3 regions of the Brevibacillus sp. NRS-1366 genome follow, and region 1 is predicted to be linked to each of the others. Evidence: riboswitches for the same ligand, from Rfam matches in the RefSeq annotation. Region 1 holds a riboswitch; each other region holds the start of a gene.
What was found. A riboswitch is a leader RNA that binds a small molecule or an ion and turns the genes downstream of it on or off. The one in region 1 is predicted to bind lysine.
Positions count from the first base shown of each region.

Region 2: it holds a riboswitch for lysine, as region 1 does, so the genes downstream of both, ACIFQN_RS23580 (amino acid permease) here and ACIFQN_RS20955 (aspartate kinase) in region 1, are expected to answer to the same signal.
Region 3: it holds a riboswitch for lysine, as region 1 does, so the genes downstream of both, dapD (2,3,4,5-tetrahydropyridine-2,6-dicarboxylate N-acetyltransferase) here and ACIFQN_RS20955 (aspartate kinase) in region 1, are expected to answer to the same signal.

Region 1 is NZ_JBITPN010000023.1:44,313-56,545, forward strand. It holds gene sdhB (succinate dehydrogenase iron-sulfur subunit) at 1-67, opposite strand, end outside; gene sdhA (succinate dehydrogenase flavoprotein subunit) at 86-1,843, opposite strand; gene ACIFQN_RS20945 (succinate dehydrogenase cytochrome b558 subunit) at 1,862-2,473, opposite strand; gene ACIFQN_RS20950 (DUF2507 domain-containing protein) at 2,840-3,292, shown strand; gene ACIFQN_RS20955 (aspartate kinase) at 3,346-4,584, opposite strand; lysine riboswitch at 4,838-5,025, opposite strand; gene uvrC (excinuclease ABC subunit UvrC) at 5,111-6,892, opposite strand; gene ACIFQN_RS20965 (DUF2164 domain-containing protein) at 6,934-7,182, opposite strand; gene ACIFQN_RS20970 (ABC transporter ATP-binding protein) at 7,331-8,044, opposite strand; gene ACIFQN_RS20975 (ABC transporter ATP-binding protein) at 8,046-8,807, opposite strand; gene ACIFQN_RS20980 (branched-chain amino acid ABC transporter permease) at 8,809-9,780, opposite strand; gene ACIFQN_RS20985 (branched-chain amino acid ABC transporter permease) at 9,785-10,651, opposite strand; gene ACIFQN_RS20990 (ABC transporter substrate-binding protein) at 10,870-12,054, opposite strand.
Region 2 is NZ_JBITPN010000028.1:20,001-26,710, forward strand. It holds gene cidR (cidABC operon transcriptional activator CidR) at 1-794, shown strand, start outside; gene ACIFQN_RS23575 (hypothetical protein) at 1,018-1,455, shown strand; gene ACIFQN_RS23580 (amino acid permease) at 1,548-2,996, opposite strand; lysine riboswitch at 3,116-3,301, opposite strand; gene speD (adenosylmethionine decarboxylase) at 3,397-4,746, opposite strand; gene ACIFQN_RS23590 (DinB family protein) at 4,912-5,406, opposite strand; gene ACIFQN_RS23595 (CGNR zinc finger domain-containing protein) at 5,577-6,131, shown strand; gene ACIFQN_RS23600 (alpha/beta fold hydrolase) at 6,278-6,710, shown strand, end outside.
Region 3 is NZ_JBITPN010000015.1:11,018-23,250, reverse strand. It holds gene ACIFQN_RS07935 (lysophospholipase) at 1-590, opposite strand, end outside; gene ACIFQN_RS07930 (DUF3055 domain-containing protein) at 667-966, opposite strand; gene ACIFQN_RS07925 (MarR family winged helix-turn-helix transcriptional regulator) at 1,073-1,597, opposite strand; gene ACIFQN_RS07920 (DUF1885 family protein) at 1,780-2,208, shown strand; gene ACIFQN_RS07915 (glycoside hydrolase family 73 protein) at 2,375-3,013, shown strand; gene ACIFQN_RS07910 (DUF4912 domain-containing protein) at 3,259-3,621, opposite strand; gene ACIFQN_RS07905 (hypothetical protein) at 3,860-4,456, opposite strand; gene ACIFQN_RS07900 (N-acetyldiaminopimelate deacetylase) at 4,739-5,872, opposite strand; gene ACIFQN_RS07895 (aspartate aminotransferase family protein) at 5,876-7,090, opposite strand; gene dapD (2,3,4,5-tetrahydropyridine-2,6-dicarboxylate N-acetyltransferase) at 7,106-7,816, opposite strand; lysine riboswitch at 7,996-8,182, opposite strand; gene ACIFQN_RS07885 (flavodoxin) at 8,334-8,786, shown strand; gene ACIFQN_RS07880 (GNAT family N-acetyltransferase) at 8,906-9,472, shown strand; gene ACIFQN_RS07875 (EcsC family protein) at 9,452-10,270, opposite strand; gene ACIFQN_RS07870 (hypothetical protein) at 10,300-10,491, opposite strand; gene ACIFQN_RS07865 (hypothetical protein) at 10,566-12,233, opposite strand, start outside.

The DNA of each region.
Region 1 (12,233 bases):
CCTTGTACGGAGTGCTGTCAGGGCTATCTTGGCGAGTGATAATCAGATGAATCAATTTTTCGGCCATGATCAGTTTCCTCCTCTCTTAGTGCTTCTTGTCAGACGTATAGTCACGTTTGCGTGGTGCGATCAACGAAACGTCAATGTCTTCGTAGTAGATTTCTGGTGCAGTCGTTTCAGCGTTGAACTTCGCCATTGTCGTTTTCATGAAGTTCTCGTCATCACGTTCTGGGAAGTCAGGCTTGTAGTGAGCACCGCGGCTCTCGTCACGCTTGAGCGCGCCGATCGTGATCGCACGGGACAATACCAGCATGTTCCACAGGTGACGGGTAAAGGAAGCACCTGCGTTGCTCCATTTATTCGTATCGTTGATGTTGATTTTCTTGTAGCGCTCCATCAATTCAACGATTTTGTCATCCGTTCTTTGCAGACGGTCATTGTAACGTACCACTGTTACGTTGTCAGTCATCCACTCACCCAGTTCCTTGTGGATCAGGTAAGCATTTTCTGTTCCGTCCATTTTCAGGATGTTGTCGTATTTTGCTTGTTCTTTACTTGCGTGGCTGTCAAAGAGTGCAGAAGACAAGTCATCCGAAGATTGGTTCAAGCCTTTGATGTACTCAATCGCTTTTGGACCGGCAACCATACCGCCATAGATCGCGGACAAGAGGGAGTTTGCACCCAGACGGTTTGCACCGTGTTGAGAGTAATCGCACTCACCTGCGGCGAACAGACCAGGAATGTTGGTCATTTGGTTGTAGTCTACCCACATACCGCCCATGGAGTAGTGAACGGCAGGGAAAATCTTCATTGGAACCTTGCGCGGGTCGTCCCCAACGAATTTTTCGTAAATCTCAATGATACCGCCCAATTTTACATCCAGTTCTTTCGGATCTTTGTGGGACAGGTCGAGGTATACCATGTTTTCGCCGTTTACACCCAGTTTCATATCTACGCAGACAGAGAAAATTTCGCGTGTCGCGATGTCACGCGGTACCAAGTTACCGTAAGCTGGATATTTTTCCTCCAGGAAGTACCAAGGTTTCCCGTCTTTGTAAGTCCAAACGCGTCCACCCTCACCGCGAGCAGATTCGGACATCAGACGCAGCTTGTCGTCGCCAGGAATTGCAGTCGGGTGAATCTGGATCATTTCGCCGTTAGAGTAGATAACGCCCTGTTGGTAAGCCGCAGAAGCTGCTGTACCTGTGTTGATAATCGAGTTCGTCGATTTACCAAAGATGATCCCAGGACCGCCTGTTGCCAAAATGACGGCATCTGCACGGAAGGATTGAATTTCACCGGAACGCATGTTTTGCGCAGTAATCCCGCGACAGGTTCCTGTATCGTCCAAAACGGCTCCGAGGAAATCCCAATATTCGTACTTAGTAACCAGACCCTCTGCTTCATAACGGCGAACTTGCTCGTCCAATGCGTAAAGCAGCTGTTGTCCAGTTGTTGCACCTGCAAACGCTGTGCGGTGATGTTTGGTTCCACCGAAACGACGGAAATCCAAAAGACCTTCCGGAGTACGGTTGAACATTACGCCCATGCGGTCCAGCATGTAAATAATACCTGGTGCCGCATCAGTCATTGCTTTTACTGGCGGTTGGTTCGCCAAAAAGTCTCCGCCATATACTGTATCGTCGAAGTGCTCCCATGTGGAGTCGCCTTCCCCTTTGGTATTTACCGCACCGTTAATACCGCCCTGTGCACAAACAGAGTGGGAACGTTTTACCGGAACCAGGGAGAAAAGCTCAACGGGAACGCCTTTTTCTGCTGCTTTGATGGTAGCCATCAAGCCGGCCAAACCGCCACCGACAATGATTAGTTTACCTTTTGCCATTGTTTAGTCCCCCTATCCCTACAGAATGAAAGCCGACATCGCACGCAAGCCGATGTAAGTTACGACTACGAAAACGGCCATAGTCAAGTATGTTGCAATTCGCTGGGAACGCGGTCCAACCGTAATTCCCCAGTGAACCAAGAACGACCACAGTCCGTTGGAGAAGTGGAAAACCGTACTAATAATCCCAATTGTGTAGAATACGATCATTGCCGGACTACTAAGAATGTTAGCCATCATGTCAAAATCTACTGTAGCACCCATTGCTTTTGCGATGCGCGTTGACCAAACGTGCCAAACAATGAAAATGAGGGTAATAACCCCTGTCAGACGCTGCCACAGGAACATTTGGTTCCTGAAGTAACTGAAGTTCCCTACGTTTTGCTTCGCTTGGAATGCGATGTAGAGACCGTAAACAGCGTGGAACAGGATCGGGATGTAGATGAAGACGAATTCAACAATCAAGATAAGTGGAACGCGATCAATCAGACTAACCGTCTGGTTGAATGCTTCTGCTCCGTGGGTTGCTTGATAGTTGGCTATCAAGTGGAACAGCAAGAAGAGCCCGATCGGAAACAAACCAAGAAGTGAGTGCAGCTTGTGGCTGAGAAAGCTATGGCCTTTCGCCATACAATGGTCCCCCTTTCGATGTATGTAGTGCTCATTTCATATGCCCGCTTTCGGTCGACAAAACGGCCTTGGCCGTTTTGATAGACCTTTCTCCCATATCCTAACCCATTGCGATTCTCGTTAGACATGACGAAAAACCGTCTTTCTTCTCGTCCAACCTTGTCGTAATGTGTCAAAATACGAAAAAAAGTTGGGCAAAACTTTGACCAAATCCAATTGTACTCTTGTCGACTGAGAGCGTCAAGCCAATCAATAGACTAAATCTATTGTTAGAATAACAATGCTCAATTCCGCTATTTTTCTCTCTTAAATTGGTCATGAAAACTGCCCCCTCCTCATAATCTAGTACAGACAGGAGGGAGCACAATGAAAGAGACGGATCAACTGGCAGCCCTGTTGCCTGCCCAAACGATTCCTTATGCTGAACGGATGAACATGCCCTATCTTGGCTATCATTTCCTCCGCGAAACGTTGACCAACACCCTGCTCGGTAATAGCGAAAGCCCCATTCTCTACTGGCTAGGCAAAGATATTGGTCGGAAAATCCCTATTCAATCGGCAAATGGCATCATTCTGCCGTTTATGAGACTTGGTCTCGGGCAATTAGACCTACTGGAGGCCACAGAGGAGTGCACGACCTATAAACTCTCGCATACGATTCATAGCTACCAGTCACCGGAACGTCTGTCTCGAACGCTTTCTCTAGAATCGGGGATCGTCGCCGGGGCCTTGGAGAGGTGGAAAGGAACAGAAATCGTAGCCCAGCTAGAAATAGCAAGCAACGATGATGTTCGGATTGTCACACGTAGCCAAAAATGAGCAATCGCTCACATAAGTAGCCCCCTCTACCTGCGGGGAGAGGGGGATTTTTCTCAGCCGTGCACGACAGCTGTTTCAGCTACATCCAGGCCATAGGCTGTGTGGAGACTGCAAACTGCCAGCTCTGTCAGGCTTGCTGGAATCACGCATGATACTTTGATATCAGAAGTAGATACCATTTTAATAGAAATTTCCTTTTCAGCCAGGACGCGGAACATTTCAGCTGCAACTCCTGGATTATTGATCATGCCGGAGCCTACAATGGAAACCTTGGTCAGGTTTTCCTCGAAGTCTACTTTTTCAAAGCCCAGCACCGTCTGATTCGCGCCAAGCGTATCCAGCGCCTTTTTCAAATCATCTGCTGCTACTGTAAAAGAAATGTTCGTTACCGCGGCATCATAGGAGCTCTGGATAATAATATCCACGTTCACCTGGTTGTCAGCCAAAGTATTGAACAGGCGGGAGAGGGTTCCTACCTTGGCAGGCATACCGACAACCGTAATCTTTGCTACATCTTCGTCATGCGCGACTCCACTTACTACTCTTCCTGTTTCCATATTGGCAACCTCCTCAACGTACGTACCATCTTCACCAGTAAAGCTGGAGCGGACCACCAGCCGTACCTTGTATTTCTTAGCAGCCTCCACCGAACGCGGATGCAAGACTCCAGCTCCAAGATTCGCTAGCTCAAGCATCTCATCATAGGAGATCGTGTCCAGCTTGCTTGCTGCCGGGACCATACGTGGATCAGCTGTGTATACGCCTGACACGTCTGTAAAGATCTCGCATTTCTCTGCCCCCAGGCTGGCTGCTAATGTGACCGCAGATGTATCCGATCCACCTCGGCCAAGCGTAGTAATTTCACCCTCATCGCTGATTCCCTGGAAGCCTGCTACGATCACGACGCGTCCACGACTCAGTTCGGCTTGGATTCTTTCCGAATCAATCTGCTTGATTCGAGCTCGACCGTGAATCGCTTCCGTCGTAACGCCTGCTTGCCAGCCAGTCAAGGAAATAGCGTCATAGCCTTTTGTGTGCAAAGCCATTGCCAAAAGCGAGATGGATACCTGTTCCCCCGTGGTCAAGAGCATATCCATTTCCCGCTCTGATGGGTACGCGGTGATCTGCTTAGCCATGTCTACCAATACATCCGTAGACTTGCCCATCGCCGAGACGACCACGACCACATCATGCCCTTCCTCTTTATAGTTGATGATTCGATCCGCTACTCGTAAAATTCGCTCAATGGTACCTACAGAGGTGCCTCCGTATTTCTGCACGATCAACCCCATGCGGCTTCTCTCCCTTTTCATATCCAATGATTTATCAGGTATGGTTTCTGTTTTTTTTTGTATGGTTTCGTCTGATTTTTATCTGTATGGTCTCTATCGTATACATGAATTCGTACTATTAAAAAAAGGCATCGACTAGGAATAAGTACCTGCCGCTGCCTATTGTTTCGACATACCGGTTCCTCCCCTCCAATACACGCGGTCCAGTCCATGTAGCATGACAGAATCAACCATCATGACTCACACGGACTCACCGTGAGATAGCTCTCCATCTGGCAACTGGTGATTGCCGAGATGACAGTCCTGCATTTATTCAATGCAGACCCAGCATGGAGAAAAGCGGGTTCCCCTCCACACTTCGGCGAATTCCCCTTTCCCATACCCTTCACAGATACCCGATCTCAGGGTGGTACTTTTGGTTTTCGCGCCTCTACCTCACTCCATATATGGAAGTGAGGCTTACTATTCTGTTTGAAAGGCATTATATCATGGGCTGACAAACAGTTCAATCGTTTTTCACGATTTATTACGAATCTACCTTCCGCAAATGGGCGATAATTTCTTTTGCCAGCTTGTCACCGATTCCTAACTGGCGGAAATCCTCTACGGTTGCCTCACGCATTTTCTTCATCGAACCAAAATGAGTAAACAGGAGCTTGCGCCGTTTTTCTCCAATGCCAGGAATCTCATCCAGTTGGGAGGAGAGCATCGTTTTGGTTCGAGATTGCCTGTGAAAGGTGATAACAAACCGGTGCACCTCGTCCTGAATACGCTGCAACAAATAAAACTCGTAGCTGTCTCGTTTCAAATTCACAGGCTCAGGCGGATCTCCGTACATAAGCTGAGCTGTCCTGTGCTTATCGTCTTTTGCCAAACCACAGACCGGAATATAGAGCCCCAGCTCGTTTTCCAATACATCCATCGCTGCACTGATTTGCCCTTTTCCCCCGTCGATGACGATGAGATCAGGCATCGGCTGGTTTTCCTTGAGCAGCCGGGAATAGCGGCGACGAATGACCTCTCGCATGGATCCATAATCATCGGGACCTTCGACTGTTTTGATTTTGAATTTGCGGTATTCCTTTTTATCGGGTCGGCCATCGGTAAAGACGATCATCGCCGATACAGGCTCCGTACCTTGTATGTTGGAGTTGTCAAAGGCCTCGATGCGATGAGGAACGCCGATACCTAGAATGTGACCGAGATTGTGCACGGCCTGGACGGTACGGGCATCGTCTTTAGACATGAGCGCAAACTTCTCCTGCAAAGCAATCCGCGCGTTTTCCGATGCCATTTTTACCAGTTCACGCTTCTTGCTGCGTTTGGGCGCATGCACCTTGACCCCTAACCAATCACTTAACAATTCCGTGTCACTTTCTTCGGGCAACAGAATTTCTTTCGGCAAGGCGTTCTGTTTGTCGTAATAGAATTGACTGACGTAGGACATAAAGTCTTCGCTTTCATCCCCGTAATAAGGAAAAGACGTAGTCTGGCGCTCAATCATCTTGCCCTGACGCATATAGAAAATCTGGATGCACATCCAGCCCTTCTCCACAGCAAATCCGATAATATCCCGATCTACCGTATCGTTAAACGTAATTTTCTGCTTTTCCATCACCGCTTCGATGCTTTTGATCTGATCGCGGAATTCCTTTGCCCGCTCGAACTCCATATTCTCTGAAGCTTGCATCATCTTCTCCGTCAACTGCTGCTTCATCTCTTCGTGACCGCCATCGAGGAATCGGCTGATTTCCTCTACCAATCGGCGGTTTTCCTCTGCTGTCACCTCGTACACACAGGGGGCGAGGCATTGTCCCAAATGGTAATAGAGACACACTTGCTTAGGCATATTGCGGCATTTGCGCAGCGGATAGAGGCGATCCAAAAGCTTCTTCACCTCGGAGGCATCCCCAGCATTCGGATACGGACCAAAATAACGTGCCTTGTCTTTCAAGACCTTGCGGGTAATTTCCAGACGCGGCTGGGCTTCATTCGTAATTTTGATATAAGGGTAGGTTTTGTCATCGCGGAGCATGACATTGTAGCGCGGATCATGCTTTTTGATCAGGTTGCACTCCAAAATAAGCGCTTCGATCGGAGTAGATACGACAATGTACTCGAAGTCTACGATTTCACTGACCAAGAGTTGCGTCTTTCCATTATGACTGCCTGTAAAATAAGAGCGGACGCGGTTTTTGAGCACTTTGGCCTTTCCCACGTAAATAATTTCCCCGCTTGCGTTTTTCATCAGGTAGCAGCCTGGCTTCTCTGGCAGGACGGCCAGCTTATCTTTCAAGGAGCTATTCATGGCTGCTCCCCTCCTTCATCTATTTATCTAAAATATTGGCTTCACTTGGTTTTGATTGGCTTTTCCAGCACGTACAGCTCATCCTCTAGAGAACTCATGCGTTCTGTAAGCAGCTTCCGGCTATCTTGTACTCCTTGATTATAAAAGAAGGGACCTAGCTCTTTGGAAAAAAAGGCAAGTAAATCTTCTGTTTCCAGATTTCCCAGCTGTTCAGATCGTTCTTCATGAAAATATCGCTGGACTTGATGAACAAGATATTCGGTTTGTTCTCTCGTCAGTTTTGCTGGCATGGGCGTCAAGCATCCTTCCTCGTTAACTGCGTGATAGGAATATACGTTCCACTCTCCATAGTAGCATGAATGACAGATGAAAAAAACTGCCGCCTCGTGTTTCCAGCGACAGTTTTTTCCTAAGAATCCTGTTCAAAAAGCAGAAGGCCTAATGCTTGCGTCCACCCAGATATGCTTCTTTTACCCGCTCATCATTTAACAGGGACTCAGCCGTCCCCTCCAGCACGATTTGTCCCGCTTCCAGGACGTAGCCGAAATCAGCGATTTTGAGCGCTTGCTTGACGTTTTGTTCCACGATCAGCACAGTAGTTCCTTCTGCATTGATCTCTTTGATCACCTTGAAAATGTCTGAAACGACAATCGGTGCCAGACCCATGGACGGTTCATCCAGGAGCAGCAGCTTGGGACGCGACATCAGCGCTCTAGCAATCGCCAGCATCTGCTGTTGACCACCAGACATGGTTCCACCCAATTGCGTCAGTCGTTCCCTTAAAATTGGAAACCACGCCATCATTTTTTCCATATCATCCTTGATGCCCTGTACGTCATTGCGTTGGAAAGCACCCATTTCCAGGTTCTCCAGCACGGTCATTTTGCCTAAAATGGCACGTCCCTCTGGCACGAGTGCAAGTCCAGCTTTAACGATCTGATGCGGCTTTGCGCCCTCAATACGCTGTCCGCGAAACGTAATCGTCCCTGCCTCTGGCTTGAGCTGACCTGCAATCGTCCGCATCGTGGTCGTCTTCCCTGCGCCGTTTGCCCCGATCAAAGAAACGATCTTGCCTTCTGGCACCTCCAGAGAAATCCCCCGGATCGCCTTGATCTGGCCGTAGGAGGTCGTTAGGTTTTGTAAGCTCAACATGCTATTCGTCCTCCTTGCCGAGGTAGGCTTCAATCACGTCTGGATTATTCTGTACCTCTCCCGGCGTACCATCAGCAATTTTTACCCCAAAGTTAATGCAGACAACTTTGTCGCACAAATTCATGACCAGTCCCATATCATGCTCAACCAAGAGGACGGTCGTCCCATTATCGCGAATTTTGCGCACAAGCTCCATAAGTGACTTGGTTTCGCTCTCAATCATCCCCGCTGCCGGCTCATCCAGGAGCAACAGCTTCGGCTCGGTAGCGAGCGCACGTGCAATTTCCAGCCTGCGCTGCTGCCCGTAGGCAAGCGTATCAGAGCGCACCTCTGCTACATCAGACAACCCAACGAATTCAAGCAGCTCCTCTGCTTTTTTGGTTACGGCCTTCTCTTCTGCCCGCTGTCCAGGAGTTTTGAGCAAAGAAGCCCAGAAGCCAGCTTTCATCCGCGAATGGCAGCCCACTTTGACATTGTCCAGTGCATTCATATGGCCAAACAAGCGAATATTTTGAAAGGTTCTAGCGATGCCCATTTCGGTAATCTTATTAGGCTGCGTCCCGTTCAGCGTTTGACCGGCAAACGAGAATGTTCCGGTCGTCGGCTCGAAAATACCGGTCGCCATATTAAAAATGGTCGTCTTGCCCGCTCCATTCGGTCCGATCAGCCCAACAATCTCGCCTTCGCCTACGGAAAAGGAAACATCGCGCAGGGCGGTGATGCCGCCAAAGCTTTTTCCTACGTTAGTCAGTTCCAGCAACACGTCACAGTCCCCCCTTCGCTTCATTCCCCGACGATTTGCCCTTGCGGCGACGCAGCAACTTCTGGAAGGTGTCTGTTCCAATCAAGCCGTGCGGACGGAAGGCCATCACTCCGACCATGATAAGGCCGTACATGAGCATCTTGTATTCGGCAAGGCCGCGCAGTACCTCAGGCAAAGCGGTCAGCACGAGAGCACCAAACAGCGGCCCCCATACGACTTCGCTGCCGCCGATAACGGCATAGGACAAAATCTCTACAACCTTGTGATAGTTAAAATCGTCCGGAGTGATCGTTGTCGTGATATGAGCAAACAACCCGCCACACATTCCAGCCAAGACCGAGCCGATAATAAAAGCGAGCATTTTGTAATAAGCCACCTGCAGCCCCATCGCACGCGCGGCTGTTTCATCCGCTTTGATCGCTTCAAACGCGCGGCCAAGCCGCGAACGATTCAGACGCAGCGTCAGGAATAAAATGACCGCGAACAAAATCAGCATGAAAAGAAACGTCGACAGTGCTTTCATTTGCATAACGGAGACACCGACTGTCTGAGCCTTTAAGCCAATCGCTTTTTCAAAGTCATACAAGTAGTTGCCGATCGATTGCAGCCCGGTAAGACCGAGTGCACCGTTTGTAATCTCCAAATTCAACAGAATAACCCGGATGACCTCACCAAAGCCTAAGGTCGCAATCGCAAGGTACAAACCGTGGAGTTTCAGGGTAGGAGCCCCAATCAAAAGAGCGATGATCCCCGCTGCCAGCCCCCCGATGATGATGGCAATAAACAGCGGCATGTCCGCTTGCTTGGTCAAGATACTCGCAGTAAAAGCGCCAATGCTCATGAAACCTGCATGCCCCAAGGAAAGCTGTCCAGTAGAGAGCGTAATGTAAATACTGATAGCGAGTATGCTATTTAACAAAATAAAGGTTAATACCTGTAGATTATAAGGATTGAGAATATCCAATGTTTGCACCTCCTTACGCTTTGCGTCCAAATAGTCCTTCTGGTTTCAAGAGCAGAATCACAATGATCAGTCCAAAAGCTACGGCATCCCGATAGGAAGAATCTCCGTAGGCGACCGTAAACACCTCAATGATTCCGAGCAGCACCCCGCACACCATCGCACCGGGAATGCTTCCGACCCCACCGAGGATCAGCACCGCCAAGCCTTTGAATCCGAGCGTCATTCCCATCGTTGGAATCAGCGCAGAGTAAGCCATTCCGATCAGAATACCTGCGACACCCCCCAGAGCAGACGCCAGCATGACAGTAACGACAATGACCATGTTGGTATTGATCCCCAAAATGTTAGCCGTATCCGTATTTTCCGCTGTTGCACGGATCGCTTTACCCATTTTGGTTTTCTGAATCCAAAAATGCAAAACAAACATCAAAACTAATGAAATACCTAAAATAATGAGATCCACACTGCGAATTTGAATGATACCCAAATCAAACGACTTATCTCCAAAAGATTGGGGAAAAGCGCGGGAATCCGCACCAAACAATTTGTGCATCGCTTCTTCTACCAGAATTGCAAACCCAATCGTACTAATCAGGGATGCCAGATGGGGAACATTTTTCTTGCGAAGTGGTCGAAGCGCTGTATACTCCAGAACAAGTCCCAAAATCGCCGATATGACAACTGCCGCAATAAGCGCCACACCTAGCGGCAAGTTCAGGCTGGTCATCAGGACAAGTCCAACAAGTGAACCGAAAATAAAGATTTGACCATGAGCCATATTAATGATTCCCAAGACACCGAAAATAAGAGTATAGCCCAATGCGATTAAGGAATAGGTGCTGCCTACCGTTAAGCCATTGACTAATTGCTGCCAAAACAAACTGCCTCACCTCACTGAAAGTCGTTTAAATCGTTCGAACATTTGGAGTTGTTCTCGCTGGATCAAGAAGCGATAGACCCGGGCTCGTACTTTCTGATCCAGCGAGAAAACTTTACTCCGCCAAAACTGGCGGAGCAGATGGTCAATCTCAAAAAAAAGAAGTAGCCAAACTTGTGCCCTTATTGCAAAGAAGAGCCCGGGGAGCCCGGGCAATCCTCCTATTCAAACGGTACAAACTTCCCGTCTTTTGCAACAACGACTACTGCATCGCCGATTGGGTTGCGTTTTTCGTCAAAGGAAAGCTTGCCGGATACGCCTGTAAAGTCTTTCAGCCCTGCCAGTTGTCCGCGCAATTCTTCACGATCAGCCTTGCCCGCTCCGAGCAGAGATTGCGACATGATGTACAGGGAATCGTAGGCTTGTGCTGCAAATTGGTCAGGCTTCTTGTTGTACTTCGCTTCAAAAGCTTTTACGAAAGCTTGTACCTTTTCATCTTGCTTCTCTGGGCTAAATGGGGTTGCTACAATCAAACCTTCTGCTGCTGGTCCAGCAATTTCAAATACTTTCGGGTTATTGAAGCCATTGCCGCCCAGAATCGTGCCAGTGATGCCCAATTCACGCGCTTTTTTTACAACCATGGAACCCTCTTTGTACAGTGCGGAAACCAGAAGTGCGTCGGGATTTGTTTGTTTCAGCTTGGTCAATTGTGCGGAGAAGTCAACATCGCCATTGGAGAATGTCGCTTCACCGGTAATTTCCAGACCCATTTTTTCTGCAGTTGCCTTCATCACTTTGTATCCGTTCACGGAGAAATCGTCGTTTGATGCGTAGATGAGCGCAACCTTTTTAAAGCCTTGTTTCTCTACCGCAGCTTTCATCGCTGTTGGAATCGCGATAGACTCAGGCAGAGAGTTACGGAACACGTACTCACCGATATCGTTGATTCCTTCGGATGTATTGGAAATTCCAAAGATTGGCGTCTCAGCTTCGTTCGCTACAGGTCCTGCAGCAAACATTTCGCCGGATAAGGTAGGGCCGATAATTGCTACAACATTATCCTGATTAATCAGTTTATTTACAGCATTAATTGCCCCTTCTTTGTCTCCGCCAGAATCTTCAAACTTTAATTCCATCTTGAGTTTGCCTTTGTTCGCTTCGTTTAGCTCGCCCAAAGCCAGCTCCAAACCTGCTTTTTGTGCCTCACCATAAGCAGCTCCAGATCCAGACAGAAATCCAACCACACCAATTTTGGCTGTGAACTCTTGTCCACCTGCACTTGCTTCTTGTTTGGCACCTCCGTCAGTTGCTGCTGGTGCGCTCGTATTGCCGCTGGAACATCCTACCATAAGAACGGCACCTAAAGAGATTGTTGCCAAAGATCGTAATAAATGAAACCCCTTCATTGTAAAACCTCCCTTTTTCTTTCTAAATAAATGGAATACAAGAAGTTTAATCAAAGTATTATAAAAACGCAAATAATTTTCTCTAAGTAAACTTAATTTTTTGACAAACGACCGCTCAGAATTTACTTATGGCTTTGGTCCCTATTTGGCGCCATTACCCATTTGAAACCGCTATCATT
Region 2 (6,710 bases), on a different contig from region 1:
CGACAATCAGTAAAATGGTGCGCAACCTGGAAGAGGAGCTAGGGGTCGAGCTGTTTGAACGACTAGGCAAACGAGTGGTGATGACGGATGCAGGCTGGGTGTTATTCTCGCAGGCGGAAGTCATGGTGAAATCATTCGAGAGCATGACGGTCCACATCAATGAGCTGATGGAATTAAAGAAAGGCAGGATTCGGATCGGATTACCGCCTATGGTAGGGGCCAATTTTTTTCCGCGGGTCATCGGGCAGTTTTGTGAGCAGTACCCAGGGATTGTGCTGGAGCTGTTGGAAGCAGGGTCAAAAAAGGTAGAGGCGGATGTGGCATCGGGGATGCTGGACAGCGGGGTTGTGTTATTGCCTGTAGATGAGGACTTGTTTGAATCATTTTCGTTTGTAAATGAAAACATCAAAGTAGTGGTGCATCCAACCCATGCATTGGCATCGAGGCAGGAAGTGTCTCTGGCTGAGCTCGCAGGAGAGCGATTTTTGGTATTTCACGAGGATTTTGCTTTGCATAAGAGAATCATTGACGAATGTGTCCGTGTTGGATTTCATCCCAATGTCGTCTACAAAAGCTCGCAGTGGGACTTTCTGAGTGAGATGGTAGCGGCCAACATCGGGATTACCTTGTTGCCACAAACCGTCTGCAGCGAGCTGGACCCCAAGCGTTTCCATGTCATGTCGCTGGTGAACCCGCAGATTAAGTGGCATTTGGCGATGATCTGGAGGAAGAATGCCTATCTCTCTTATGCCACGCGGGAATGGATTCGTTTTACTCAAGGCATGCTTCCTTAGGGCATGAACAGACAGAAGGATAACTAAAAATATGGTCTGGAGAGCACCCCGTAGGAAACATCGGAAAAGCCGATGACGCGAACGGGGTGCATTTTGTTCAGGAGAAGGGAAAACGTCTGAACTATCAAAATAAAAGAATGGAAATAATGTACAGAAAATTCATTTACTTATAATTGTATTTATGGTAAAAATAGGTTGTACCAAAAAATAGGAGGTAATAGATGTGAAAAAAATTGCACTAGGACTTACTAGCCTTGCTTTAGTTTTCAGCATTACCACAAGCGCTTTTGCTGCCACTACTTATTACGAATCAGAGCCAAACAATTCTATAGCTAAGGCTGATCCTTTCAGCCTCACTACGGGGGAAACTCTTCTGAGAGGTGTATTGGAGCCGATTGAAATCGAAGAAAATTGGGATTATTTCACAGTAACTCCCGATAAAACATATCAGGCCACGATCAAGTTCAATAATCCTTCTTCTCTGCCTAGTAAATTCCATTTCAAAATCCGAAATTCTTCGGGTCAAATCATTTCTAGAACTAGCACGAGCACAGAATCACTCTCTTTCTCATTTCAAAGGGGAATATCGTATTATATTGTGATCGACGGTAACGCTACCGATGACTATGTACCATACACGTTGAGTATTACGATTCCTTAATACGGTCACACAATTATTGAGATAATAGCTTCAAAGTAAAATAGGAAACCCCCTAGAGATGTGTTCAATAAATCTCTAGGGGGTATTTACACTTAAAGAGTATTTTCATCCATGCTGAAATCAACTTTATCAAGCGGCACCAGCTTGCTCTTTTTCGTGTATTTATAAACGAGCCAGACGATCAAGAAGAGTGGCAGGCCAATGTACGAGACCATCAATCCATTCCAGTCGATGCCGTCTCCGGTAAAAGCAGAGTAATTTTGTCCAAGAATAACGATACAGCAAATGATAAAAGCGAAAATCGGTCCAAACGGGAACCACTTTGCCCGATATGGCAGCTCTCGCAGGTCGCGTCCTTGCGCGAGGAAAGCTTTGCGGAAGCGGTAATGGCTAATAGCGATACCAAGCCAAGCGATGAAGCCTGACATCCCAGATGCGTTTAACAGCCAGATGTAAACCTCTCCTTCTCCAAACAAAGAGGACAAAAAGGCAAGCGCCCCGATCAGAGCGGTCAGGATCAAAGAGTTGATCGGTACACCGTTACGTGTGACTTTGGCAAACCATTTTGGAGCTTTTCCTTCCTTTGCCAGTACCCAGAGCATACGGGTGGAAGCGTACATTCCAGAGTTGCCTGCTGATAGAACAGAGGTGAGAATGACAGCATTCATCACCGATGCAGCAAAGGCAAATCCAGCTTTTTCAAAAACGATGGTAAATGGACTGATGGCAATGTCTGTAATGTCGCCGCTGATTAAGTTTGGATTGTCGTACGGAACCAGCAGGCCAATGATGAGAATCGCGAAAATATAAAAGAGCAAAATGCGCCAAAAAATTTGGCGAATCGCCGTTGGAATATTTTTAGTGGGGTTTTCACTTTCGCCGGCAGCTACACCAACGAGCTCAGTTCCTTGGAAGGAGAACCCTGCAATCATAAAGACACCCAAGAGTGCCATGAAACCGCCGTTAAATGGTGCGTCGCCTTTGGTAAAGTTCTGGAAACCTACCGATTCTTTGCCCATGATCCCAAAAATCATCAGAACACCAATGATGATAAAGACGATAACTGTCACGACTTTAATCAAAGCAAACCAATATTCCGATTCTCCATAGCTTTTGACAGATAAGAGATTAAGACTAAACATAAGGACGAGGAATAAAGCACTCCACATGATCGAGGGAGTATTTGGGAACCAGTATTTCATAATAAGGGCAGCCGCTGACAGCTCGACGGCAATGGTAATCGCCCAGTTGTACCAGTAATTCCAGCCAAGGGCAAAGCCCAGGGAAGGATCGACGAATCTGGTTGCATAAGTAGAGAACGAACCGGAGACAGGCATGAATGCTGCCATTTCTCCCAAGCTGGTCATCAGGAAGTAAACCATGATACTAATGGCGATATAGGCGACCAAGGCTCCACCGGGTCCGGCAGAGTGAATGGAGCCGCCACTCGCAAGGAACAATCCCGTACCGATCGAACCGCCAATGGCGATCATGGTCAGATGACGGGCTTTTAGACCTCGTTGCAATTGATTTTGTGACATACCTTTCTTGCACGACCTTTCTCAAAATGGTTTAACGGAAGGAAGGTCGGAAACGAAAAAACCGCCTATAGCCAAAAAGAGGCATAGAAGCGGTATCATCAAATCCCCACCAAGCCTTCACTGAAGATAGCACACCACATTTGCCGGCAAGCAAACGTGACAGTTCTGCCCCTTTCGGGTACAGCCCCAGCCCACGCGTACAGAGATACGCTATGAACTTCGGCGGATTTTCCTTTTCCAGTAGTCATTGATTTCTTCTGAATCTCGTACAGGAGCATATAAAAGCCGCGACCTCTATCCTCACCGTGAAAGATGAGGATAACATGTATGAAATTGATTTATTTATAAACTATATAGGATTGTGCGACATTAAGCAATGGTGAATATAGTCAGTCCCTTTTTAGCTGCCGCTTACCGCTTCTTGTTGATAAAATTCATGCAAAACCAGATTCTCCATTGTATTTTCGATTGCATCGGCTCGTTTCTCGAGTATACCCTGTTTGAAAGTAAACATGGTAGCCAGATCTTTTGGAAGGGTACGGGTCTGTACGGGAATGGTATCCGTCATTTGGGCCAGTGGTTTGTGTCCCGCAAGATGAAATCCCCAATCTCCAAAGGAGGGAACGAGACAGTGGTACGATTGCGTATCCAATCCTGCACTGTTTAATGTGAGCCCAATACTCCAATAAACCGTTGGCGCAACTTCCGGTGAAAAGGATTGGCAAACCAAGACACCGTCACCGGACAGATTTTGCGCAAGGCTTTGAAAGAACTCTTTGGTGTAGAGCGTACAAATCACTTCATCGGCTGGGTCAGGAAAATCCACGATGATGATTTGGTAGGGAGCATGCTGCGCGTCTAAATACTGGACAGCGTCCTGGGGATGAATATGCACACGCGGATCGTGGAGCGAAGCCCCATTCAAAGAGACGACTTCGGGCACGAGCTTGGCAACATCCAACACCATCGAATCCAGATCGACGAGATCAATATGCTTCACATCCGCGTACTTCAGAACTTCCCGAACGGCCAGTCCGTCACCGCCACCGACGATGAGCACTCGTTCATGGGAAGGAGCAAAAGCGAAAGCAGGATGGACAAGTGCTTCGTGATAAACTCTTTCATCTATTGAACTGAACTGCAACTGCCCATCCAGGTACATGCGTATATCTGTAGCCTGTATCAGTTCGATCTGCTGATATTGGCTGGTTCCTTTGAACAGCATGTTATGTTTGCCAGACAGCATTTCATTACGCTCTATCTGGTCATAGATGTCACCCCGGTTTGAAGCTGAATCCATTTCAAGCGCTACGCTGGAAAGAGAGTACTCTTCGGTGCTGTCTGAATCGCTTGACGATTCAATCTCGGAAAGCATAGCCCAGATGGCAGGGTCACCGTCGTCGTTACTGATGGAGCGATCCAGCCCGTATATAATCGCTCTTTCTGATGAAAGTCCACGTAAAAGTGTTTCTATTTCCGTAGCTGGATCATCGTCGCCACAAGTAAACAAATCAAAGGCGACATAGGAATACTCAGGCCACGTGTGAATCGAAAGATGCGATGTGGAGAGAAGAACAATTCCGGTTACTCCTTGAGGTTCAAAACGATGGAAGTTGGTTGCTAGAATCTGCATGCCAAGAGATGAGACAATTTGACTGAGCAGCTTCTCCAAATGAACGAGATCATCTAATAAAAGAGGATCACAATCGTAGGCATCTACTACTATATGGCGCCCTTTTACTTCTTTCAATGTACATCCCCAACCCATTTGCTCAAAGCGAACAACTCCTTTATCCTTGTGTACAATTAGGATACGGTTATGACTCGATAAAGGTTTGTACGATTGACACAGGAGAGCAAGAAATAGGTTGTACTTCGCCGCCAATAGCTACAGTAGTACAAAGACAGTAATGGTTTACAGAAAAGAGCGTCTTTCGGGCCACGAGCCTTGCAGCTTGCGAATTTGCACGATTTGTCCTGTGTGAAAAGCATCATGTAGGACAATGCTCATCACGCTTTGTCCTAAAGGGGTGGAGGGCAGCGGCTGGTCGAAGGCTTCTTCGCTAAGTAGGGTCAGCTTTTCGTGAATCTGCCGGTGGACATTTTTCATCCGGTCGACCGTGGCTTGCCATGCGTTCTCATCTTCAGGACCACCAGAGGGCGTAAAAGTGTCATCGTTGGACTCAGCGGAAAGAGGAAAATCAGTACCCAGTAAACGATGCAAAAGCCGTTCCTTGAAGTATAAAAGATGACTGACATTTTCCCAGATCGTGTTCGCTGCCAAGCCATCGGGACGCCAGCTGGCCTGTGCTGCAGTAAGGCCAGCGAGGGCATCCTTCAATGGCGGATACCAATCTTCCTTGTCATAGGTGCATTCCCATTCATGCAATAACAATTCCATCCGATTCATGTCCATCCTCCTCGTCTGTGAAACAGTTTAGGGAAACAGTATAATGACTCTAAGAATAAGGTTTGTAACTATCCAAAATGATTTTGGTGGTTACAATAAAACAATACCATATACTGGGTATAGAAAACAAGAGGGACTAATGCGTTTCGTTCAGATTGGGGGATCACACAGTGGAATGGCTGTGCATTGATTTTTTAAATAGTGATTGGCGCGATTGGCGTGGATCGGGAAGACGGGAAAACCGGCTGGAAAAACAGGAATGGCTAGAATCATTTTTACAGAAATGGGGATTGACTGCGCCTGTTCCCGCGGCTGAGGAAGTCGGCACGTCCCTGTTGCAGCTTCGGGAACAGATGCGGAGCATGGTGGAAGCGGTAGTCCAAGGAGAAGCTGTAAAAGCAGAAAACCTGGATACGTTGAACAGGGCGTTGGCTCTTGCCCCTGTGCATATGAAAGTAAGCAAGGGAGAAGGAGCGGACTACAGGCTAGATCAAGTGAGCTCAGTAGAGGGGTGGCCATATGTCATGGCGCGGATCGCAAGCTCTTTTGCCGAGCTTTTGACGAGTCAGGATGTGCAAAGGATCAAACTTTGCGACAATGACGATTGCAAATGGGTCTTTTTTGATGAGAGCCGTAACCGGGTACGCCGTTGGTGCGATGACAAAATGTGCGGCAATCTGATGAAAGTACGCCGATTCCGCGAGCGGCAAAAAGAAAAAGGGTGAAGCGCAAAGGCGTTTCGCCCTTTTATTGCTTGAAGATCCAAGAGCAGTGTCATACAAAAAATGGATTTCATGCAAAAGACGCACATGCAAAAGAAAATATAGACATAATAAGAAGCAGATAGAAGGGAACGGGATGGTGGTGACAGATGAGTCGATATCGGAAGCGATGGTTTCAGGCGCTTGTCTTGGTTGTACTGCTTGCAGCTTGTACAGCGATATGGTACCTGCGTCCGTATCAGCCTGATCAGGCGGCAGTTGTAGCCATGCAGGGAGGTGAAGGGATCACCGTCATAGATACGGGAGACTGGATTGCCTTTGAAGGGGGGGAAACACACGATCCGGGCGTGATTTTTTATCCTGGATCTCTGGTGAAACCGGAAAGCTACGCTCCACTCGCCAGATCCTTGGCGGGTTCTGGCTATCGCGTTTTCATCGCTCGGATGCCGCTTAATTTGGCAGTAAGTGACATGGAACGGGCCAATCAGGTATTAAAGGCATATCCCAAGCAGCCTTTTGTGATCGGAGGGCATTCCCTTGGAGGAGCTATGGCAGCTCGGTACGCATCTGATCATACGGACC
Region 3 (12,233 bases), on a different contig from region 1:
TCTCTTTCCTCCCACGCTTGACCCATCGCACGATGCAACTCGTGAAACCACCGAACACTTACCTTTGGGTAATTCAGCGGATCACTCTGATAAGCTGCTTGCACTGCCTTATCGCGCGAGACCATATCTGCTGTAATTCCATTCGGTATGGCAAGTGTCGGCCACACACGATCCAGCCACTGGGCTAGCTGTGCTTTCCAAGCCGGTACTGCTAGCTTTAATTGCACACAAGGGGACGTCAGGATGAGTCCAGCCAGCTCCTGCCTTCGCTCGTAGTTTTGGACAAACCGCGTTGCAACGAGTCCGCCAAGGCTGTGCCCCATCACAAAAACAGGCTGATTCTCTTTTGCTTCAGCCAACGCCTCTTCTGCCCATCCTCGGACCGTCTCGACATACTGAGCAAATGAATCAATATGCCCCCTCGGCCCCGAGGAACGTCCCCATCCAGGCAAGTCGCCAGCATATACAGCCCACCCGTGTTGATTTAAAAAAGTGGCCACATGCTCATATCGCCCATAATGTTCTCCGGTTCCATGTACCAGTACGACGGCCCCTTTTTGATCGGAAGTAAGCCATTTATGCGTAACCATGATAATCTCTCCCATGTTACTTGCCCCGCGATCAGGACATGTAAAAACGAGCAGAAGAAGAACTTCTGCTCGCTACCTAATACTGATTTTCTTCAAGTGACAAGCTTGGCAAATATTCCTGGAAAAAGCTGGCAAGGGCCTCTGCTTGACTTTCTGAGCTCAGTCGAAATATCTTTTTGAGATACCCCGGGTTTATGGCGTCCTCTGAACTGAGAAGGGTAGATTGCCCCGTCTGCATACAGATCACCAACGGCTTCCCATAAAACTTGTTTGTAAATACAATACCAAAGTCGTGGCGAGTTCCCTCCGATACAAATCCGAGAAAACGTACATTGGCGTTCTCCGAAACGTCATATAAGTGGTCGTAATGCTCCATCAGCAATCCCTCCTCGTCTTCATTTGGTTCCCGAATACTTTTTGAGTAAATATTCGGAGTATTTATAAGTATACGCGAAAACCCCAGTTTTTGCTACCCGTTCCCCTTAACTTATTAAATGTTTCGGGTTCAGAACCCGGTCTTCGCCTTCTTGAATCCATCTCACTTTTTCCGCTCCGTGCAAGGATTGAGCGACAAATGAGAGACATTCAAAGAACAACTCCACTACCGCTGTACTGTAGCGTTCCTCCATTTTCTCCAATGCATACGTCAAACGAAAAATATCTGGAACACTCCGGCGGCTGGCCTCTAGAACTTCCTTCCCTTTTTGAGTCGGATAGACATGAACAACGCGTCCATCTAACTCCGATTTTTCGATGGTCACCATCCCTTTCTCCATCAATTTTTTAATATGAATGACGATAGAAGAGGGGTGCCAGAAGGTCCAGTCCGCGATTTGCGTAACGCGCACTCCTTCATAGCAGTAGATAATCCAGAGAATGTTTAGCTGTACAGAGGAATCTAACTCGGCTTCCTTTGCAGCCTTCTCCCAGTCTTCTTTGTTCACAACATCAATGGCGCGCATCGTGTTTAACGCTTCGAATACGTGTCTGATTGAGGCCTCCTGCATGGGTATATTCCTCCATGATCCTTGATCTTTCATTCTTCGACTATATAAACAGTAGTTATATTTTACACTTTTCAGAAAAGACGCGCAATTACTTTTACTGGCAAATTACCGGCATTGCCAAAGAGTGGAAGCAATGCTACACTAAACGCAAATATTTATCGGTATTAGGAGTGAGTTCAATCGTGAAACTGCAATCGGCCTACATCTATTTCGTAGAGGGCTCCACAGCCGCTCAAGCAAGTATTGACGACGTGAAAGCCAAGTTTACGCGATACATTGATATGACCTCCAAAACGGGTCAACAGCTTGGCTGGTCCTATGCGGATGCCGCCTTCCCTTACATACTTGAGGAACATCCGGAAGGTAAGGACTCCTGGTTCCTGCTAAAGGGAAAAGATCCGAATATGTACAAGGCGATTGTCGTAGGTGTCGGATCTACCGAAGAAAATGGGAAAGAAAAGCATTACATACAAATTTCTTTGCCACAGACAGCTACCCACGGGGACAAAAACAAGGCAAATGAGTATTGCCGTTATCTGGCCCGCGACTTCAAAGCTGAGCTCCATCTGTTCAACAAACGCATTCAGTATTTTCAGCCACGCAAGCCATAAGCATGAAGACAAAAAACTCTTCCCAAGGCCTTCTCATGGGGGAGCGACTTTTAGTGGAAGATTTACAGCAGCCGAAATCGGTCGGCTGTTTTTTCATTTTATCCCCTCTTTGCAATCTTTCTCATAGAAATACACAGTATTGATTACAAGGAAAGTGGGGACTTTCATGGAAGCACAAGCTTTTATTGATTTGGTTGCAGGCTCCGCGAGACAGTCGTTCTTGACATATCACCTGTTTCCGTCGGTTACAATCGCCCAAGCCATTCTGGAATCCGGCTGGGGAAAAAAAGTACCTGTAGACCCGGCAACAGGTCGTTCCTCCTACAATCTATTTGGGATCAAGGGAGCCGGAGTGGCTGGTTCTGTCAAGATAGTAAGCAACGAAGTAGAGCAAGGACAGGTCGTACCGCGGACATCGGAATTCAAAGCGTACTACAACTATCAGCAATCCATCGACGATCACGCCCAATTCCTGTTAAAGCCAGCCTACAAAAGAGTCGTTACTGCTGCAACTCCCTATGAAGCCGCACAGGCCCTCTCGAAAGCCGGGTACGCCACCGACCCAGAGTACGCGACAAAGCTGACTCGCCTCATCGACACCTACAACTTGACGCAGTACGATCAATTCACAACGGAAGAGCCCTCTTTCTATCCAGCATGGAAACTGGATCTGGGCAAACGGGCATTGAAAGAGGGGCTCATAACCTCACCCGAATGGCTAAGCAAGCTGGATGAACCCATGCCCGTCTGGGCCGTGCTTGCCGTCGCACTCCGCTTGCTAGACAAACAACGTCAAGCCCCATAACGATGTAACAACCCATAATCCCGTTCTGGCAAGGTACACGAGATGATGATACTATTACGGAATATCAGGTGAGATGATGTGCAGGATACAGAGAAAGACCCTCCAGTGGAGAGTCTTTCTTTTTCATGGAAAAACGCTTAAGGGTAGACGAGGCCATAGCTTAAACCTTCTGAGATACATAGACAATTATCGGTCAAGAAGAAGCAGCTTCCTCGAATCGAAGCCGATTAACATGAGCACGTTGATCAAATCATTTGAGATCTCGATAGCGAATAAAACCTTCCGTCCACCATCCGAATGCCCAGATCTACGCAATATTCCAGTCCTTGCGTCACTCCGTACAATATCCACTCGGAAGAACGGTGGTTGATATCAAAATCAGTGTAAAGGTCAGAGCCATCATCGCGGATCTCTTTGCGGTCAGTCACATCGAAAAGGCGTAGGACAAATGGCAGCTCGGCAAACGGGATAGCAAACTTTTTCTCTACCTCCTGCTCGAACTCCTTCGTCATGTTCCACTCTGCCTGGATGGATTGTTCATCTTTCCAAGCAATGCATATACTCGGGCCTTCTACGTCTGTGGATGACCGCGGGGGATTTGTCTCCATTCGCTCCCATCGTTCCTTTCTTTCATGTACTTGCTGTAACCATAATATATTGGCTTTTCCATCTATTATACCATGGGAACGAGCTATGTGGAAACGCATCCAAGCCTATATTTTTACGTATAGGAATGTTTAGTGCCTCACAGTATAAAACATCCTTGTTTAAACTTTCCGGTACGCATAAAAACCTTCCGCTAAAACGCGGTCGCTCCTCGGTGAGCAAGCTTCGATAGTGGTTTTTTTACCGCCCAACTGTAAATGAGTTTTCTCCAACAACCACGTACGATTTGAACTTGTCAGACTTCATTTGGACTTGAATCTTGTATGTGCCATAGCTTTCCAGCTTTGTGGAAACGAATGGCTCAGAGAAGTAAAAGCTATTGGCATTTTGTGTGGAGTATTTCCATTCCTTCCCTTTGTCGACTTCCTTGCCATCTGGTGCAATCAATACTAGCTGCATTCTCAGATCCTTGGCTACGGGAGCATCATCCACTTCGACAAAGACGTTGAAAGTTCGCGGAACGTTTTTATCGCTATATCCTTTAACCGGATTGCTAAATACCACGTTTTTATTTCGTGTCTGCTGAATGCCTTCGACAATCAACAGATTCACATTGGGTTTGACGATGTCCATTTTGCCCGATTGTTGATCATATTCAACAAAGCCACCCAGCTTGTTGACCAGCTCTTCCACCGATTCTGCGTTTGAGAGAGGCATGTTGCTTCCCACCCGTTCTCCACTCAGAAAAACGTGCATTGCACCTTCCCCCAAGGCGGTGGCCGTTCCCACACCTGCTACAGTCAACGCCAACAAGGCCGACAACCATGCTTTTTTCATGTCATAATCCTCCTGTATGTTTGCGCTGCAGCGCTTGTTATTCCGAATTTTCTTCTCTCTACTTTATACGCCTAAACAAGCAAATAGTTGTGGTCCAGCCGTAAGTTTTTTCAACAATATCCACACTATCCACAAGTGCTTCATTACCAGGAAGAAAGACTTATTCACAACAGTTGTTAATAACTACTTACTACCCTTGACTCGTCCGCAGCTTAATGACATAGTTGCAACAAAAAAAAGAGCAGCTCCTTACAAAGCCGCTCTTGCCCATCAGTATTCGAATTATGACTGCTCAGAAAACCAGGTGAAATAACGGGAGACCAGTCGAATAGCGACCGCAATTGCTTCTTCACTCGGCTCGATCTTGGAGTGGTGCAAACCGTACGGAGTATGAACCCCCAGCCAAAATAATAGCCCGGGGATCTCTTTCAAAAAGTAGCCGAAGTCTTCACCTGTCATCGCTTCCTTGCAATGAATGAGGGTAACATCCTCGCACTCTTTTTGCACCCAATCCATGAAGTCCTTTGTCAGTTCCTCATTGTTATACACCTGGCAGTACCCGCAACCGTAATCAATCGTTGCAAAGCATTCGAAGCCTGCTTCCACGCCTTTTACCAAGGCTTCAATGCGACTTTTGACAAGTGCCATCGATTCCATGGAAAAAGTCCGAATCGTTCCTTCCAGCCGCGCTTTTTCTGCAATGATGTTTTGCTTCGTTCCGCCTTCGATCTTGCCGACTGTAATCACAGCAGAATCGAGTGGATCAATATTGCGGGCGACAACCGATTGGAGCTGTGTCACCAAATGACTGCCAGCAACCACCATATCGTTGGACTTGTGCGGAAAAGCAGCATGACCACCTTTTCCGACCAAATCAATAAATAATTCCGATGTGTTGGCAAATAAAATCCCTGGTTTCGTAGCAATGTGTCCAACCGGATATTCCGGCGCGATGTGGAGAGCAAAAATGTAGTCTGGTCGCCAGAGGGCGAATTCCTCGCTCCCCATCATTGGCTCAGCACCACCTGGACCTTCTTCTGCTGGTTGAAAAAGAAACAACAGGTCATCAGCAATCGGAGTATGGACAAAATGCGTTAAAAGTCCAAGTGCAATTGCCATATGCATATCGTGACCACAGGCATGCATGTAGCCTTCATGAAGTGATCGGAACGGATAAGAGGTCTCTTCTACGATCGGCAATCCATCCATATCGGTCCGCCAGGCAATCGTTCGTTTGGGAGCGGTACCTGCAATCCTGACGAGAATACCCGTACGCCAAAGCTTTATCGAAAGACGCTCTTGTGGGAGCGACTCCAGATAATCGAGTACATACTTTTGCGTCTTTACTTCTTGAAAGCCTGGCTCCGGAATTTGATGCAAGTCACGGCGTATCTGAGTAAATGTGAAAGTCTCCATCCCTTACGCCTCCTCCCGAATACCAGAGAGAGCAGTTAGATGACGAGTAAAAACGTCCAGAAAACGATCGACATCTGCTTTCGTAAGGGTCAGCGGCGGCAGCAGCCGAACGATCGTCTTTTGTGTCACGTCGACGAGAACACCTTCTTCGAGCAACTGTTGCTGTAAATGACTTGCCTCTTCTGGCGTTACACTAAGTGGAATCCCGACCATCATGCCTTTGCCGCGCAGTTCTTGCAACTGCTCACCAAGACGCTTCCGAAGCCCCTCCAGCTCATTCCAGAGGTAGTCGATCACTTCATCAACACTTGCCGCAAATGCAGGGTCTAAGAGCTCATCCATAACGGCATTCCCCAATGCGGCGGAAAGCGGTGAGGGAGCAAAGGTCGTTCCGTGATCGCCCGGTTTAAACTGATTCATGAGTTTTGGCCCGGCAATTACGCCACCAAGCGGTAAACCTCCGCCTACCCCTTTTGCAAACAAAATCAGGTCAGGCGTCACGTCAGTATGCTGATAAGCAAAAAGCTTCCCCGTACGTCCCATACCTGTCTGGATCTCGTCCATGGCAAACAGCATGCCTTCTTCCTGGCAGATCGCTGATACATCTTGCAGGAAAGTCTCCGAAAGTGGAAGCACACCGCCAGATCCAAGCACAGGCTCCATCAATACAGCAGCTGGCTTTACCTTCTGGCAAAGAGCCCGCAGTCCAGCCGTATCCTCTGCATCCAGCTCAAAGACAGAAAAAGCGGGCTGCGGGAAATCTTGATAGACATGTGCTTGTCTGGTCAAACGAACAGCCCCCAGTGTCCGACCGTGAAAGCTGTTACGAAGGACAACAATTCCCTCGCGTCCCGCTCCCTCGGTTTTTGTCCACTTGTGGATCAGTTTGATCGCAGCTTCTGTCGCCTCGGCCCCGGAGTTGGTAAAAAACACCTTGCCGGGGATCGTATGCTCGACCAGACGCTGCGCAAGACGAATGGCAGGCTGATTGAGAAAGACATTCGAAATGTGCAAAAACTGTTCCCCTTGCTCACGAAGGGCCTTTAGAATACGTGGATGAGAATGACCAAGCACATTCACGGCGAGTCCAGTAAACAAATCCAGATACTTTTTGCCATCTGTATCGTACAGGTAGTTGCCTTCTCCTTTGACGATAGCAATTGGCAAACGTTTGTACGTGGAGACGATATATTGTTCATCAAGCGAACGCCAATCCATGACCACACTCTCCCTTTAGAGCTGACGTAGTTCCTGTTTGATTTCTGTCTTGGAGCGAGTCTTGTCGTCGATTTGCTTGATAACACGCGCCGGCGTACCTGCAACTACTACATAAGGCGGTACGTCTTCGATTACTACGGCACCTGCTGCTACAACAGAACCTTTTCCTACACGAACACCTTCGAGAACGACAGCGTTGGCACCAATCACTACATCATCCTCGATCACAACAGGCTGTGCGGATGGTGGTTCGATAACACCGGCAATGACGGAACCCGCGCCGATGTGGCAGTTTTTGCCAATCGTTCCGCGTCCGCCAACTACTACATTCATATCAATCATCGTACCTTCGCCGATAACTGCACCGATATTAATCGAAGCACCCATCATAATAACAGCGTTGTTCCCAATCGTTACTTGGTCGCGAATGATTGCACCTGGCTCAATACGAGCTTGGATACCCTTGGTGTCCAAAAGCGGAATGGCAGAATTGCGGCGGTCGTTTTCTACCACATAGTCTTCGATCTTTTCAGCATGCTGCGCGAGTACAGGCTCGATTTCTTTCCACTCGCCAAATACGACACCTGTTCCTCCAGTAATAAATGCCTTTGCATTTGCTCCGAAGTCGATCCCTTCCAGATTACCCTTTACGTATACCTTTACTGGTGTTTTCTTTTCGCTTTTTTGAATAAACGCAATGATTTCGTTAGCATCCATCATGTTCACAGGTGAGTCCTCCTTTTAATTAAGAAACAAATAAATGAACCTCTGCACAAGGCCTGCTCACGGAGCAGCTCCGCAATTTGCGAATGATTTTTATCGCTTTTGGAAAGTAGAATTTCCTCCACGTAAAAAAAGCAATGAGTGCATTCGCTATCTCATTGCTTTCGATACTCCGCAAGCAAATCGTAAATAGCGCTCCACAAAAGGCTGACACCTTTCATGACAGGATGATCATTATTCACGAGCCACCCCAACCATTGCTATTCAGGGGAACAGCAGCAGCTTCGGCGCTTTAGCCTTTCCGTCTTTTCCCGTCCCCTACGGATATCGAAAAGATGTACTCTTCCTCGGCGCACCTCTATTTAGACCTTACTATGATAATTTCATTTAACTCTACCAAAATCAATCCGTTGTGGCAACTGCTTTGTGAAAACGAATATTTCATTGACAATGAGAATCATTTTCATCATTTTGTTTACGAGAATGATTTTCATTTCCTAAACTTGGAGGGGTGCGTTTTATGAATATTCTGGTTATTTACGCAAGCATGTCTGGAAATACACAAGAAATGGCTGAGGCTATCGCAGATGGTATCCGCTCTACTGGTGCTGCGCTAGTGATAAAAGAAATAATGGATACCCATGCAAAGGAACTTGAGTTATATGATGGGATCGCGCTCGGGGCTTATACGTGGGGCGATGGGGAGCTCCCAGACGAATGCCTGGATTTCTATGAAGAAATGAATGAAATTGATCTGAGCGCAAAAAAAGTCATCGTATTTGGCTCGTGCGATTCTGCTTATGAGCATGTCGGCGCGGCTGTTGACATTCTTCTGGAGAAAGCCCGTGAGCGTGGAGCCGAGACCCCGCTGGAGGGCCTGAAAATCGAGCTTACCCCTACCGCCAAAGAAGTAGAGACGTGCAAAGTATATGGTGTTTCTTTTGCGGAGCTTTTGGAAGTGTCTAGTTCGTAATTTTTTTGTTAATTACGCCTTTTCTAAAGAAGAGGATCATGATACACTATCGATCCACCAATTTACTTAAAGAGGATGTTCAAAAAGGATTGAACAAATCTCTTAAGGAGGATCGTGCGATGTCATTACATACGGATATGATTTATTTGCGCCCTCTTGAGCTGCAAGATGCAGCCAAGCTGCTAGAGCTTCGGCTGCGCAACCAAGACTTTCTAGCCCCTTTTGAGCCGATTCGCCCTGCCTCTCATCTGACACTGGAAGGTCAACAGCAACAGGTGGCCGATGCCGTGCGAGACTTCGAGGCTGGTACTGGCTTTGCTTTTGGCGTCTTTCTTTCCAAAAAAGATGAAATGATCGGGCGTGTCGCTTTGTCCAATGTCGCTCGCGGTGCTTGGCAGAATGCAACACTCGGCTACTTTATGGACAAAGATTGCAACGGAAAAGGCTATACCACATCTGCCGTAAATCTGGCTCTGCAATATGCCTTCTCGGATGCCAATCTACATCGGGTACAGGCAGCAGTGATGCCACGTAATCTTGCTTCGATTCGCGTGTTGGAAAAAAACGGATTCCGCCACGAGGGGTTGTCTCTGCGGTACTTGCAAATTTACGGCAAATGGGAAGATCATATTATCTTTGCCATTACTGCCGAAGACCGAGAGCGATTAAACCTCGTGACCATCTGATTGACGCAACCGCTCCAGGATTCGCCTTTTTTGGTACAGCATCATGCCAGCATGGGCGACATCCTGAACGGTTGAACGATTAATATACGCCCCGAACAAAATGCCTGCGATTGGCACCAATTGGAACAGTTTTTTCCACCCAAAATTCTCGGTGTAGGTCACGACTACTTCTCTCCAGCCCTGTAATTGGGCAATGACATCTTTTTCAGTAGCAGGATCGTCAAAGCGGGACAGCTCATCTAAAATCGCCTTTTTTCCCACTATATCAGACGAGGCAAATTGGAGGCACTTGACTACAAAGAGACGCTCTCGTTTTTCCTCAGGACGATAGCCATAGCTAAGCGCCATTTCTTGCAGAACCTTAAGTGATGTACCTAATAAGAGTGGTATATCCAGGGCTAATGTAAAAATGCCGCCAATGCCTGTAGTGGCACCTTGTACCGTTGCAAACGCCGCCCTTGACTCAGTAAGCTCGTTTGCTACTGAATTCATCTCAGCGAGCGGTAATTTGGCAATATCTTCTTTGCCGAAAAGTGCTTCTTTCCGTTCTGGTTTCCGGCTGCGAAAACGGCTGTAGACTGCCTCATCCGACACTAAATAGGTTCCACCGGTTTCAAGGAAGGCAGCCATTTCATCGACGGCTGTTCCAAGCTTTTCCCGCACAAACTTTGGCGTCATTTTATCCAGGAGGACAAACGGTAGCCTCCCCAGCTTTTCCCAAAACCACAAATCCTTCTGTTCCTTTTCCCATCGCTCCACTTCACGCAAAGCTTGCAGTAAAGACTCCCTAGACTCCATCCACCGTGCCCCTTTCCCGCTCCTTGTATTTATGATTTTTTTGGTTTCATCTGACACTGATTGCGAAGAATTTGCTTCACATACTCCTCTAGTTCCACGAGATTGGTGAAGCCTAAGAATTCCTCTATTTCTCTTACGATTCCGAGTTTGTCATGTTTCACTCTACCCTTTTCCATTTTGAAACCAAACTTCTCCAGGACGGCTTGCTGCTCTTTTGTCAAGTTCGCTTCCCTCCATTTTTTCCCCCATCCAAAGAAAAAACCCCCGCAAGCTATCGGGGGTTTGCGACCTCTCCCTATTTTACATCAATTGTCAGGGTGAGAATCTCTTCACTTTCATCAAAGCTTGTTTTCTTATTGTAAGACTTCTTGCTGGCAAACACTTGGCAGTTCGTGTAGCCCAGTGTGTTGGTAATTCGAATCGTGTACTCTCCTGGCTTGGAATCGTTACGTTCGATGATCTTATTTACATCCAACTCCTGAATACCTTCGTCATCTTCCTCGTAACGAGACCCTGGCTTGATGGTGGAAATTACTTTTCCATCGAACAATACTTCTGCTTTATTTTGCGAGGTCATCTGCATGGTATTCGGTGCTTGACTTGAACCAAAAGCGTTTTCTCCGTATGACCAAACGAGTTTTGGCATGTAGTAGTTGCGGCCGTCTAGCTTTATTTTTTTGGTTCCCGTTTTTTCTACGTAGGTGGACATCAGTTTAAGACCTTGCAAATCTTCCAAATCCTTACTTGAGTCCACAACGATATTTTGACCGTCATGGTACTCTTTGCCTTTTTTTGTGACTAAGCGCATCGGTGCCTGGGGCGGTGCTACACCTGAGTCACTTGGATCGCAAACAGGCGCGGAAGCAGATGGAGGTCGATCTTCGATGATTTGGATGTACCCACACCATGTTTGTTTAGGGTCCCGCTTGCCATAATAATTGATCTTGTAGCGTCCCGGTTTGTAGTCAGACAAATCTAAAGCGGTATGGTCCCAGTTTAGCTTGGACGCTTCTACGATCACATTGTCAATAGCCCATACACCTGGTCCTTCTTCATCGTCGATTTCCGTTCCATACTTAAAATGATTCGCTGCAGTCGCCAGCCAGATCTTGTAAATCGGATCTTGATAAATCTTGATTGTCGCATTCGATGAGTAAAGATCTTCGCGTTCAACATTCAGGGAGGAGCCTCTATTTTTTTGCGTCAGAATATCCATGGTAACTCGAGCATCTGCTGCTTCACATGCATTGGGAGCCCCGGGAATTTGGATTTGAACAGTCGTCGCGCTGCTCTTGCTCCCTGAGGAAGAATTGCCCGGTGTCGGCTCAAATGTGACTGTCAGGGTCATACCAGCAAGCATTTCCGGGATTACCACGTTAAAATGCTGAGAGTCAGATAGCGTTTGGCCCGTTCCATTCACCCACCAGCGGCCGGGGAACAACGAGAACAGCTCCACTTGACCGGGGGCTGCTGGAGCTGTTATCTTCTGATTATCAGAAAGCTTTTGTCCATTTGCATCGCTTCCCATATACAGATCTACCGTGCCCACCTGAATCGCATTTGTCCACACTGGCAAGCTGCCATCGTCTGGAGTGAAAATGAGCTCATACTGTCCTTGCATGAGATTACCAGACGTAAACGTTTTATCGGATATCGTTTTTATTTCTTTTCCATTTGTTTTGTTGATCAGTTTCCAAGTTCCGGATACCGTGCTGGTAAAGTTCTTGGTACCAAACATGCCGAAGATACCTGAAATACCACCCGAGGGGATCGATTCTCCCACCGCTTTGTTTCCTTCATAGATGTTCAGATTGGTTAGTGCTCCTACCTGAAAACGTACTTGCACAGTGCTTTTCTGTGCTTTAGCGTCCGTCACTACAAATGTTAACGTATGTAATCCAGATGACAACTGGGATGCTGGTATGGAAAACCGAGGTACGTCCCACTTCAATGCTGCTTGAGA